Sphaerotilus montanus: one gene and its partner. The protein of the gene in region 2 binds, or shares a complex with, the protein of the main gene of each other region. Links are inferred from orthologs where the notes say so. Each region holds a gene or a part of one and is shown on either strand. Other genes may lie near its edges.

The links.
Region 1: the proteins of dinB (region 2) and dnaN are in contact, whole or in part, in a solved structure (PDB 1OK7), measured with the Escherichia coli proteins. The link is inferred for Sphaerotilus montanus from one-to-one orthologs.

Annotation. Positions count from the first base shown.
Region 1 is NZ_JACCFH010000001.1:1,326,267-1,330,297, reverse strand. Bases 1,099-4,031 are described here. They hold dnaN (DNA polymerase III subunit beta), read right to left. Parts: upstream 3,173-4,031; coding sequence 2,024-3,172; downstream 1,099-2,023. Other genes in these bases: dnaA (chromosomal replication initiator protein DnaA), read right to left, coding at 3,187-4,031; gyrB (DNA topoisomerase (ATP-hydrolyzing) subunit B), read right to left, coding at 1,099-1,875. In the rest of the region: more of gyrB, read right to left, coding at 1-1,098. UniProt on the Escherichia coli protein: Confers DNA tethering and processivity to DNA polymerases and other proteins. Acts as a clamp, forming a ring around DNA (a reaction catalyzed by the clamp-loading complex) which diffuses in an ATP-independent manner freely and bidirectionally along dsDNA.
Region 2 is NZ_JACCFH010000001.1:2,883,171-2,890,866, forward strand. What follows is about bases 4,751-7,696. They hold dinB (DNA polymerase IV), read right to left. Parts: upstream 6,879-7,696; coding sequence 5,622-6,878; downstream 4,751-5,621. Other genes in these bases: BDD16_RS13210 (ClpXP protease specificity-enhancing factor), read left to right, coding at 4,751-5,088; BDD16_RS13220 (YbaN family protein), read left to right, coding at 5,215-5,667; tldD (metalloprotease TldD), read left to right, coding at 6,958-7,696. Also shown: BDD16_RS13180 (amidase), read left to right, coding at 1-222; large conductance mechanosensitive channel protein MscL, read right to left, coding at 283-702; petA (ubiquinol-cytochrome c reductase iron-sulfur subunit), read left to right, coding at 946-1,542; BDD16_RS13195 (cytochrome b), read left to right, coding at 1,560-2,963; BDD16_RS13200 (cytochrome c1), read left to right, coding at 2,996-3,775; BDD16_RS13205 (glutathione S-transferase N-terminal domain-containing protein), read left to right, coding at 3,921-4,535; more of BDD16_RS13210, read left to right, coding at 4,579-4,750. UniProt on the Escherichia coli protein: Poorly processive, error-prone DNA polymerase involved in translesion repair and untargeted mutagenesis. Copies undamaged DNA at stalled replication forks, which arise in vivo from mismatched or misaligned primer ends.

The DNA.
Region 1 (4,031 bases), 1.6 Mb from region 2 along the record:
CTCGCGGCCCGCGCCCGGCTCGACGATGGCGCTGTCCAGCGCGACCTTGAGCAGGTAGACGTCCAGCTCGCTGCCGTCCTTCAGGTACTGCTCGTGCTTGCCGTGCTTGACCTTGTAGAGCGGCGGCTGCGCGATGTAGATGTGGCCGCGCTCGACCAGATCGGGCATCTGCCGGTAGAAGAACGTCAGCAGCAGCGTGCGGATGTGCGCGCCGTCCACGTCCGCGTCGGTCATGATGATGATGCGGTGGTAGCGGAGCTTGTCTGGGTTGAAGTCGTCGCCGCCCATGCCCTGGCCGATGCCGGTGCCCAAGGCGGTGATGAGCGTCAGGATCTCGTTGCTCGACAGCAGCTTCTCGTAGCGGGCACGTTCCACGTTCAGGATCTTGCCGCGCAGCGGGAGGATGGCCTGGAACTTCCGGTCGCGCCCCTGCTTGGCGGAACCACCGGCGGAGTCACCCTCCACGATGTAGATCTCGCACAGCGCCGGATCCTTCTCCTGGCAGTCCGCCAGCTTGCCCGGCAGGCCCATGCCGTCCAGCACGCCCTTGCGCCGCGTCATCTCGCGCGCCTTGCGGGCGGCGTCGCGGGCGCGGGCGGCGTCGACGATCTTGCCGCAGATGGTCTTGGCGTCGGTCGGGTTCTCCAGCAGCCAGTCGGTCAGCAGGCGGCTGACGATGTCCTCCACCGGGCCGCGCACTTCGCTCGACACCAGCTTGTCCTTGGTCTGGCTGGAGAACTTCGGCTCCGGCACCTTGACGCTGACCACGCAGGCCAGGCCTTCGCGCATGTCCTCGCCGCTGATCTCGACCTTGGCCTTCTTGGCGATCTCGTGGTCGTCGATGTACTTGTTCATCACCCGCGTCATCGCCGCGCGCAGGCCGGTCAGGTGCGTGCCGCCGTCGCGCTGGGGGATGTTGTTGGTGAAGCAGAGCACGTTCTCGTTGTAGCTCTCGTTCCACTGCATCGCGACTTCGACACCGACGTTGGTCTGGTTGTCGCTCATCTTGTCGCCACGGGCGTGGAAGATGTTCGGGTGCAGGACCTTCTTGCCCTTGTTGACGAACTCGACGAAGCCCTTCACGCCGCCGGCATAGGCGAAGTTGTCTTCCTTGCCGTTGCGCTCATCGACCAGGCGGATCTTCACGCCGTTGTTCAGGAACGAGAGTTCGCGCAGCCGCTTGCTCAGGATCTCGTAGTGGAAATCGATGTTCGAGAAGATTTCCAGGTCGGGCAGGAAGTGGACCTCGGTGCCGCGCTTGTCGGTCTCGCCGATGACCTTCATCGGACTGATCTCGAAACCGTCGCGCCGCTCCAGCACGCGGTCCTGCGGCACGCCCTGGCGGAATTCCATGAAGTAGGCGTGGCCCTCGCGGCGCACCGTCAGGCGCAGCCACTTCGACAGGCCGTTCACACAGCTCACGCCCACGCCGTGCAGACCGCCCGAGACCTTGTAGCTGTTCTGGTTGAACTTGCCGCCCGCGTGCAGTTCGGTCAGCGCGATCTCGGCGGCCGAGCGCTTCGGCTCGTGCTTGTCGTCCATCTTGACGCCGGTCGGGATGCCGCGGCCGTTGTCGGTGACGCTGATCGAGTTGTCCGAATGGATCGTGACGACGATGTCGTCGCAGTGACCGGCCAGCGCCTCGTCGATCGAGTTGTCCACCACCTCGAAGACGAGGTGGTGCAGGCCGGTGCCGTCGGAGGTGTCGCCGATGTACATGCCCGGCCGCTTGCGCACGGCCTCCAGGCCTTCGAGGATCTGGATGCTGCCTTCGCCGTAGGCGGCGGAGATTTCTGCGGCGGTCTGCGCCGGGGGCTCGGGGACGATCGGTTCCGAGGGGATGGGCTGCTGGGACTGCTGGTTTTGGTCGGTCATGTCACTCACTCACCGGGGTTGGCGGCTGTCGCCGTCGCCCTTGCAAAAATGCCGAAGCGGGCCGGGGCCCGCTTGCGTGTCGCGCGTGTGTCGGGGTGTCGGTCAAAGGTCGATTGTCGCCGACCCGGCTGACACGCCGGGGCTGGCATCAGATCCGCATCGGCATCACGACGTACTTGAAGCCGTCCTGCTCGGGCACCGTGAAGAGTGCCGAGCTGTTGGCGTCCTGCAGCGACAGCGTCACCAGCTCCTGGTCCATGTTCGAGAGCACGTCCATCAGGTAGGTGACGTTGAAGCCGATCTCGATCGACGGGCCGCTGTAGTCGATCTCCAGCTCTTCCTTGGCCTCTTCCTGCTCGGCGTTGTTCGAGGCGATGCGCAGCGCGCCCGGCTCGAAGTTCATCCGCACGCCCTTGAACTTCTCGCTGGTCAGGATGGCCGCGCGCTGCAGGCTGGTCAGCAGCGCGCCGCGGCCCAGCGTGATGTGCTGCTTGTGGTTCTTGGGGATGACGCGGTTGAAGTCCGGGAACTTGCCTTCGACCAGCTTGGTGACGAACTCCATGCCGCTGAAGGTGAAGCGCGCCTGGTTCGCGGCGAAGCACATCGCGATCGGCGCGGCCTCGGCTTCGCTGCCGTCCTTGGCCGGCTTGGCATCCTTGGCGCCGTCCTTGAGCAGGCGCTGCAGCTCCAGCACGGTCTTGCGCGGCAGGATCACCTCCTGCTTCGGCATCTCCACGTCCAGCGTGGCCTGCGCGAGGGCGAGGCGGTGGCCGTCGGTGGCGACCAGCGTCAGCGTGTGGCCTTCGGCGACGAAGAGGATGCCGTTCAGGTAGTAGCGGATGTCGTGCACCGCCATCGCGAAGTGCACCTGGTCGATCAGGCCCTTGAGCGTCTTCTGCGGCACGCTGAAGGTGGGGCCGAAGTCGGCGGCTTCCTGCACCAGCGGGAAGTCGTCGGCTGGGAGCGTCTGCAGCGTGAAGCGGCTCTTGCCCCCTTGCAGCGTCAGCTTGTTCTGCGCGGCGCTGAGCGTGACGGTCTGGTCCGGCGGCAGCGTGCGCAGGATGTCGATGAGCTTGCGCGCGCCGACGGTGGTGCTGAAGTCGCCCTTGTCACCGTCCATCGCCGCGCTGGTGCGGACCTGGATCTCGAGATCGCTGGTCGTGAACTCGCACTGCCCGGCGTGGCGGCGGATCATCACGTTCGCCAGGATGGGCAGGGTGTGTCGGCGCTCGACGATGCCCGAGACGGACTGCAAGGCGGCCAGGAGCTTGTCCTGCGGTGCTTTCAACACGATCATGATGGAGGGGTCTTTCAGCCTTTGAGGGTCTGTTCCAGGACGTGGAGCTGCTGGTTGAGTTCGGTGTTCTTCTGGCGCTCGGCGGCGATCTTGCGGACCGCGTAGAGCACCGTCGTGTGGTCGCGCCCGCCGAACAGGTCACCGATCTCGGGCAGGCTTTTCTGGGTCATTTCCTTGGCCAGGTACATGGCGATCTGGCGCGGCCGGGCGATGCTGGCGGGGCGCTTCTTGCTGTACATGTCGCCGATCTTGATCTTGTAGAAATCGGCGACGGTCTTCTGGATATTCTCGACCGAAATCTGCCGGTTCTGGATCGACAGCAGGTCTTTCAGCGCCTCGCGGGCCAGCGCGATGTTGATGTCCTTGTGGCTGAAGCGCGAGTAGGCCAGCACCTTGCGCAGCGCCCCCTCCAGCTCCCGCACATTGGCGCGCACGTTCTTGGCGATGAAGAAGGCCACGTCCTCGGGCATCTGGCTGCCTTCTGCGACCGACTTCTTCATCAGGATCGCCACCCGCATCTCCAGCTCCGGCGGCTCGATCGCCACCGTCAGTCCGGCATCGAAGCGCGAGGTCAGACGCTCGTCGATGTCCACCAGCCCCTTGGGGTAGGTGTCGCTGGTCATGATGATGTGGGCGCGCTTGGTCAGCAGGGCCTCGAAGGCGTTGAAGAACTCCTCCTGCGTGCGGTCCTTGCCGGCGAAGAACTGCACGTCGTCGATCAGCAGCAGGTCGAGCGAGTGGTACTTGGCCTTGAGTTCGTCGAAGGTCTTGCGCTGGTAGTTGCGCACCACGTCGGAGATGAACTGCTCGGCGTGCAGGTAGAGCACGCGGGCGTCCTTGTGTTCCTTGAGCAGCGCGT
Region 2 (7,696 bases):
AACGACCCGCAGCAGCCGTTCGAGCACATCGCCTTCACGCTGCCCTGGAACATGAGCGAACAGCCGGCCGCGTCGGTCAACGCGGGCTGGAACGATGCGGGGCTACCGATCGGGTTGCAGATCGTCGGGCGACGCCACGACGATCTGGGGGTGCTGCGGATGAGCCGGCTGTGGGAGCGGCTGCGCGGTGAGCCGCGCGCATGGCCACGTCCGCCTGCGTGATCCAGCCATGAAAAAGGGTGGCGCCGGGCCACCCTTGAAACGACACGGCAGGTCGTTGTTTCAGCGCTTGAGTGCGTCGCGGATCTCGCGCAGCAGCACGACGTCCTCGGCCGGCGAGGCGGGCGGTGCCGGGGGAGCCGGCGGCTCTTCACGCTTCATGCGGTTCATGGTCTTGACCATCATGAAGATGATGAAGGCCAGGATGATGAAGTTCAGCGCGATGGTGATGAAGTTGCCGTAGGCGAGCACGGCACCGGCCTTCTTGGCCTCGACCAGGGTGGTCGCGGTCTGACCCGCCAGCGGGATGAAGCTGTTGGCAAAGTCCAGGCCGCCGAAGATCTTGCCGACGACCGGCATCACGATGTCGCCGATCAGCGAATCGACGATCTTGCCGAACGCACCGCCGATGATCACACCGACGGCGAGGTCCATCACGTTGCCCTTGAGGGCGAATTCCTTGAACTCACTGGCCATGCTCATGGGGTTTCTCCTGATTTCTGATTAAGCGCCTGACAACATGCCGTTACGCTGGCGTGAAGTATTACCGCCGTAAGTTATCTGTCAAGTCGGAATCTTGTGGTCCAGGCCTGTTGTTTTTGCCCCAGCTTAAGCGCGCCTGCTGTGGGGGAGCCTGTTGCCAGATGTGGAGAACCGGTGTGCCGCTGGGCTAGAATCAGGGGTTGTCCCCATCTCAGACCGGACCTTCTTTTCCCGAGGAATCACATGAGTGACCAGCAAGTCGACCAGGCCAAGCGGACGTGGCTGATCGCGTCGGGCTGCGCCGGCGCTGTCGGCGGTTTAGCGACTGCCGTGCCCTTCGTCAGCACCTTCACACCCTCCGAGCGCGCCAAGGCGGCCGGTGCCGCGGTGGAAGTCGATATCGGTGGCATCAAGCCGGGCGAGAAGCTCACGGCGGAGTGGCGTGGCAAGCCGGTGTGGATCGTGCGCCGCACCCCCGAGCAGCTCGATGCCCTCAAGTCGCTGGATTCGCAGATGGCCGATCCGAACTCGGAGCGCAAGGCCTTCCCGATGCCCGAGTACGCCAAGAATGCCGGGCGTTCGATCAAGCCCGAGTTCCTGGTGGTCGTCGGCATCTGCTCTCACCTGGGCTGCTCGCCGTCGGACAAGTTCCAGTCCGGTCCGCAGCCCTCGCTGCCGGATGACTGGAAGGGCGGCTTCCTGTGCCCCTGCCATGGCTCGACCTTCGACCTCGCTGGCCGTGTCTACAAGAACAAGCCCGCGCCGGACAACCTCGAAGTCCCGCCCCACATGTATTTGTCCGACACCAAGCTGCTCATTGGTGAAGACAAGAAGGCTTGAAGGAACTGAGGTCCAACATGGCTGAATTCAAAGTCGCTCCCCCCGACGCCTCGGCAGGCGAGAAGCTGCTGACGTGGGTCGATAACCGCTTCCCCGCGTCCAAGCTGTACAAGGAGCACCTCTCCGAGTACTACGCGCCGAAGAACTTCAATTTCTGGTATTTCTTCGGCTCGCTGGCGCTGCTGGTGCTGGTGATCCAGATCGTGACCGGGATCTTCCTGGTCATGCACTACAAGCCGGATGCCGCACTGGCGTTCGCCTCGGTCGAGTACATCATGCGCGATGTGCCCTGGGGCTGGCTGATCCGCTACATGCACTCGACGGGCGCATCCGCGTTCTTCGTCGTGGTCTACCTGCACATGTTCCGTGGCCTGCTGTACGGCTCGTACCGCAAGCCGCGCGAACTCGTCTGGGTGTTCGGCTGCGCGATCTTCCTGTGCCTGATGGCCGAAGCGTTCATGGGCTATCTGCTCCCCTGGGGCCAGATGTCCTACTGGGGCGCGCAGGTGATCGTGAACCTGTTCGCTGCCGTGCCCTTCGTCGGTGAAGACCTGGCCCTGCTGATCCGCGGCGACTATGTCGTCGGCGACGCGACCCTGAACCGCTTCTTCAGCTTCCACGTCATCGCCGTGCCGCTGATCCTGCTGGGTCTGGTGGTCGCGCACATCATCGCGCTGCATGAAGTGGGTTCGAACAACCCGGACGGCGTCGAGATCAAGGCCAAGAAGGACCCGAAGACCGGTCACCCGCTCGACGGCATCCCCTTCCATCCGTACTACTCGGTGCACGACCTGCTGGGCGTGACCGTGTTCCTGATGGTGTTCACCGCGATCATCTTCTTCGCGCCTGAATTGGGTGGCTACTTCCTCGAGTACAACAACTTCATCCCGGCCGACCCGTTCAAGACCCCGGCGCACATCGCCCCGGTCTGGTACTTCACGCCGTTCTACTCGATGCTGCGCGCCACGACCGACGACCTCGTCAACGTGCTGTGCGTGATCATCGGTCTGGCAGCGGTGCTGGCCGTGCTCAAGGGCCTGATCCCGGGCAAGGCCAAGCTGGCGGTGCTGGTCGGTGCCGTGGTGGCGGTCGCACTGCTCAAGACCTTCGACGCGAAGTTCTGGGGTGTGGTCGTGATGGGCGGTGCCGTGATCATCCTGTTCTTCCTGCCCTGGCTGGACTACAGCCCGGCCAAGTCGATCCGCTACCGTCCCGACTGGCACAAGTACCTGTACGGTGTCTTCGTGGTGTTCTTCTTCGTGCTCGGCTACCTGGGCATTCAACCGCCGTCGTTTGTCGGCACGCTGATCGCCCAGGTCGGCACGCTGTTCTACTTCGGCTTCTTCCTGCTGATGCCGTGGTGGTCGCAGATCGGCAAGTTCAAGCCGGTTCCCGACCGCGTGACCTTCCAGCCGCACTGATGCCTGCCCACGGACACGGAGCCCCGACAACCATGAAAAAGTTCATTGCTTCCCTGCTCGTTGCGGCATCGGCCTGTCTGGCCGTGCTTTCACCGGCACAAGCCAGCACCGACGGCATCGCCTGGGACAAGTTCCCGGTCGAGAAACTGACCGACACCACGGCGCTGCAGCGCGGCGCCAAGCTGTTCGTCAACTACTGCCTGAACTGCCACTCCGCTGCGTTCATGCGCTACAACCGCCTGCGCGACATCGGTCTGACCGAAGAGCAGATCAAGACCAACCTGATGTTCGCCACCGACAAGGTGGGTGACACGATGGCTGTCGCGATCGATCCTCGCCAGGCCAAGGACTGGCTGGGTGCTGCACCGCCGGACCTGACCGTGATCGCCCGCTCGCGGGCGGGTGCCAACGGCACGGGTGCAGACTACCTGTACACCTACCTGCGCACCTACTACCGCGACGAGACCAAGGCGACGGGCTGGAACAACCTGGCCTTCCCGCTGGTGGCGATGCCGCACGTGCTGTGGGAACTGCAGGGCGAGCGCCGCGCGGTCTTCGAGGAAGTGGCCGATCCGCACGATGCTGCCAAGAAGACCCACGTCTTCAAGAACTTCGAGCAGATCAAGCCGGGTCAGCTGTCCGCGCAGGATTACGACAGCGCGGTGGGCGACCTGGTGGCCTACCTGCAGTGGATGGGCGAGCCGGCACAGGGTTACCGCACCAAGCTGGGTGTCTGGGTCCTGCTGTTCCTGGGTCTGTTCACCGTGATTGCGTGGCGCCTGAACGCTGCGTTCTGGAAGGACGTCAAGTGATGTCCTGACGCCGCGCCCCGTCACGGGCCGGCGTCTGCCGCGCAGAGGTGCTTGAACGCCTCTGCGCGATTTTCTTTTTCCGAGACCGGATCACAGGGCTGTCCTGTGGTCTCTCTCCCTGATACGCCAAGGAGCGATCCCAGCCATGATGGTGCTTTACTCCGGGACGACCTGCCCCTACTCGCATCGCTGCCGTTTCGTCCTGTTCGAAAAGGGCATGGACTTCGAGATCCGCGACGTCGATCTGTACGCGAAGCCGGAAGACATCGCGCTGATGAACCCGTACAACGAGGTGCCGATCCTCGTCGAACGCGAACTCATCCTGTACGAATCGCACATCATCAACGAGTACATCGACGAGCGCTTCCCGCACCCGCAGCTCATGCCGGGTGACCCGGTCGCGCGGGCCCGCGTGCGCCTGTTCCTCTTCAACTTCGAGAAGGAACTGTTCACCCACGTGAACACGCTCGAGAACCGCAGCGGTGGCAAGCCCACCGACAAGGAACTCGACAAGGCCCGCTCGCAGATCCGTGACCGCCTGACGCAGCTCGCGCCGATCTTCCAGAAGAACCGCTACATGCTGGGCGACGACTTCTCGATGCTCGACGTGGCGATCGCGCCGCTGCTGTGGCGCCTGGACTACTACGGCATCGAGCTGTCGAAGAACGCGGCGCCGCTGCTGAAGTACGCCGAGCGCATCTTCTCGCGCCCGGCTTACATCGAAGCACTGACGCCGTCCGAAAAGGTGATGCGCAAGTAAGCGCAGACCGCCGATCCGCTGTTCACGCACGCCGCCATCTGCCATGTCCATCGATTCTGATTCCCAGGGCACGTCCACGCGGCCCTACCTCGTGCGGGCCCTGCACGACTGGTGCACCGACAACGGCTTCACGCCGCTGCTGGCGGTGCACGTCGACGAATCGGTGCGTGTGCCGATGGAGTTCGTCAAGAACAACGAGATCGTGCTGAACGTCAGCTTCGATGCGACCAGCGGTCTGCGTCTGGGCAACGAGTTCATCGACTTCAAGGCACGCTTCGGCGGCATTCCGCGTGACATCGCGGTCCCGATCGACCACGTGATCGCCATCTATGCCCGTGAAAACGGGCAGGGCATGGCGTTTCCGGTGCCGACCGAGCCGTCGACGCTGAGCAACAGTGCCGATGTCGCTGCATCGGCCCCGCCGGCTCCTGCCGCGACGGGGCTGCGTCTGGCCAGCGAACCGACGGTGGCCAGGCCGGACGGCGACGAACAACCTCCACCGCCGTCGGCCCCGCCGGCTGGCGGACGGCCGTCACTCAAGCGCATCAAGTGACGCAAGAGGCGCGGGTTTTTCATTACAATTCGCACCCCGTGCCGACTTAGCTCAGTTGGTAGAGCAACTGTCTTGTAAACAGTAGGTCATCCGTTCGATTCGGATAGTCGGCACCACGGTCTCTCCATGTCCCCCGCCATCCCTGTGACCCCGCCACGGCGCCCTGCGTGGCAGCGCGTGCTGTGGTTGATGGCCGGCGGAACCAGCCTCCTGCTCGGCATCGCCGGGATCTTCCTGCCGCTGCTGCCCACCACACCGTTCGTGCTGCTGGCGGCCGCCTGCTTTTCGCGTGGCAGCACCCGCTGCGAAGCCTGGCTGCTCGGCCACCCCCGCTTCGGCCCGATGGTGCGGGACTGGCGCCAGCACCGCGCCGTGCCGCTGCGGGCCAAGCAGCTGGCACTGGTGATGATGGCCATCGGCTCGGTCACGGCCGCGTTCACGCTGCCGCGTCTGCAGTGGCTGCCGGCGCTGTGCTGCACGGCCGTGGCATGGTGGCTCTGGCACCTGCCGACCCGCGAGACCCTGCCGCAGCCTCAGGACGAAGGCGCCTCGTCGTCCGGGAACAGCGGCAAGGTCTGACGCATCGACGTCGGCTCCTCGGTTGGCGTGGCACTGGCGCCCTGCGCTGCTGATCGGCTGCCCGGTGCCGGGCGCGCACCGGCCTTCGACAGCCCGCCGACCCGCACCCCCAGCAGCCGCAGCCGCCGGCTCAGATCGACCCGTTTCAGGCACAGCCCGCCCGCCCGCCGGATCGCCTCGGCCTGCGCGGTGGGCGCGGGCAGCGTCAGATCCCGCGTGACGCTGCGGAAATCGTCGAAGCGCAGCTTGATGCCGATGGTGCGGCCGACGTAGCCCTTGCGCTGCAGGTCGCCGGCCACCTGCTCGCACAGCCGGGTGAAGATCGCGCCGAGCGCGGCCTTGTCGTGGCGGGCGTGCAGGTCGCGCTCGAAGGTGGTTTCGCGGCTCATGGAGACCGGCTCGCTGTGCGTGACCACCGGCCGGTCGTCCAGCCCCTGCGCGGCCTGGTGCATCCACAGGCCGTGGTTGCGCCCGAAGTGGGTGACGAGCCAGTCCGGCGCGCAGGCCGCGAGTTCGCCGATGGTGTGCACGCCCAGCGCGTCCAGCTGCGCACCCGCTTTCGGCCCGATCCCGTTGATGCGGCGCACCGGCAGCGGCCAGATGCGGGTCGGCACATCGTCCGCCATCACCACCGTCAGCCCGTCCGGCTTGTCGAGGTCGCTGCAGATCTTGGCCAGCAGCTTGTTCGGCGCCAGCCCGATCGAGCACGACAGGCCGGTGGCGCGGCGCACGTTGTTCTTGATGTCCTGCGCGAGTGCGCGTGCACCGCCGAGCGGGTCGTGGCCGACGGCGTCGCGCACGCGGGGCAGGTGGGTCAGCTCGATGTAGATTTCGTCGATGCCGCGGTCTTCGATGTCGGGCGCCATCTCCGCCACCGCCGCCTTGAACGCCCGCGACAGGCGGCGGTACTCGTCGAAGTCGGCCGGCAGCAGCACCGCCTGTGGCGCGAGTGCAGCGGCCTTCATCAGCCCCATGCCGGAGTGGATGCCGCGGGCCCGGGCCTCGTAGGTGGCGGTGGTGACGACGCCGCGGCCGGTGTAGTCGCCCAGGCGCGGCCAGTCGCCGGCGTACTCGGCGGCGCGGTGCCGGCTGCCGCCGACCACGACCATCTGCCCGCGCAGTTCCGGCCGGCGCAGCAGTTCGACCGACGCGTAGAAGGCGTCCATGTCGAGGTGGGCTACAAGGCGGGGCAGCGGGGCAGGGGCGGGCATCGCGGGAATTGTGAGGGCTGGCGCGAGGGCTCCGCAGTTTGTCGCAGACGCTGTTCAGCCGCGTCCCTAGAATGCGGCCATGATCTCTCGCGAACCCACCCTCGAACGCCTGGCCACTGCGCGCCAGTTGCTGCTGGACCCGTTTGGCCTGACCGAGGCCAGCCTGACCCGGGCGCTCAACACCATCTCGGCGCACCGCGTCGACGATGCGGACCTGTACTTCCAGTACACCCGCAGCGAGGGCTGGAGCCTGGAGGAGGGCATCGTCAAGAGCGGCAGCTTCAGCATCGACCAGGGCGTCGGCGTGCGGGCCGTGGCGGGCGAGAAGACGGCGTTTGCCTACTCGGACGACATCTCCGAAGCCGCGCTGCTGGACGCCGCACGCACCGTGCGCACCATCGCCGCCGCCGGCCAGAGCCGCCGCGTGAAGATCGACACCCCGCAGCAGATCGCTGCCAGCCGCAGCCTCTACGCCGGCATGGACCCGATCGCCTCGCTCGACAGCGTGCAGAAGGTCGCGCTGCTGGAGCGGGTCGAGAAGATGGCGCGGGCCAAGGATCCGCGCGTCGTGCAGGTCATGGCCGGCATGGCGGGCGAGTACGACGTGGTGATGGTCGCCCGCGCCGATGGCACGCTGGCCGCCGATGTGCGCCCGCTGGTGCGCGTGTCGATCACCGTGATCGCCGAGCAGAACGGGCGGCGCGAGGTCGGCTCGGCCGGTGGTGGCGGCCGCTTCGGTTTTGGCTACTTCACGGACGCGCTGCTGCAGCAGTACGTCGACCAGGCGGTGCACGCCGCGCTGACGAATCTGGACAGCC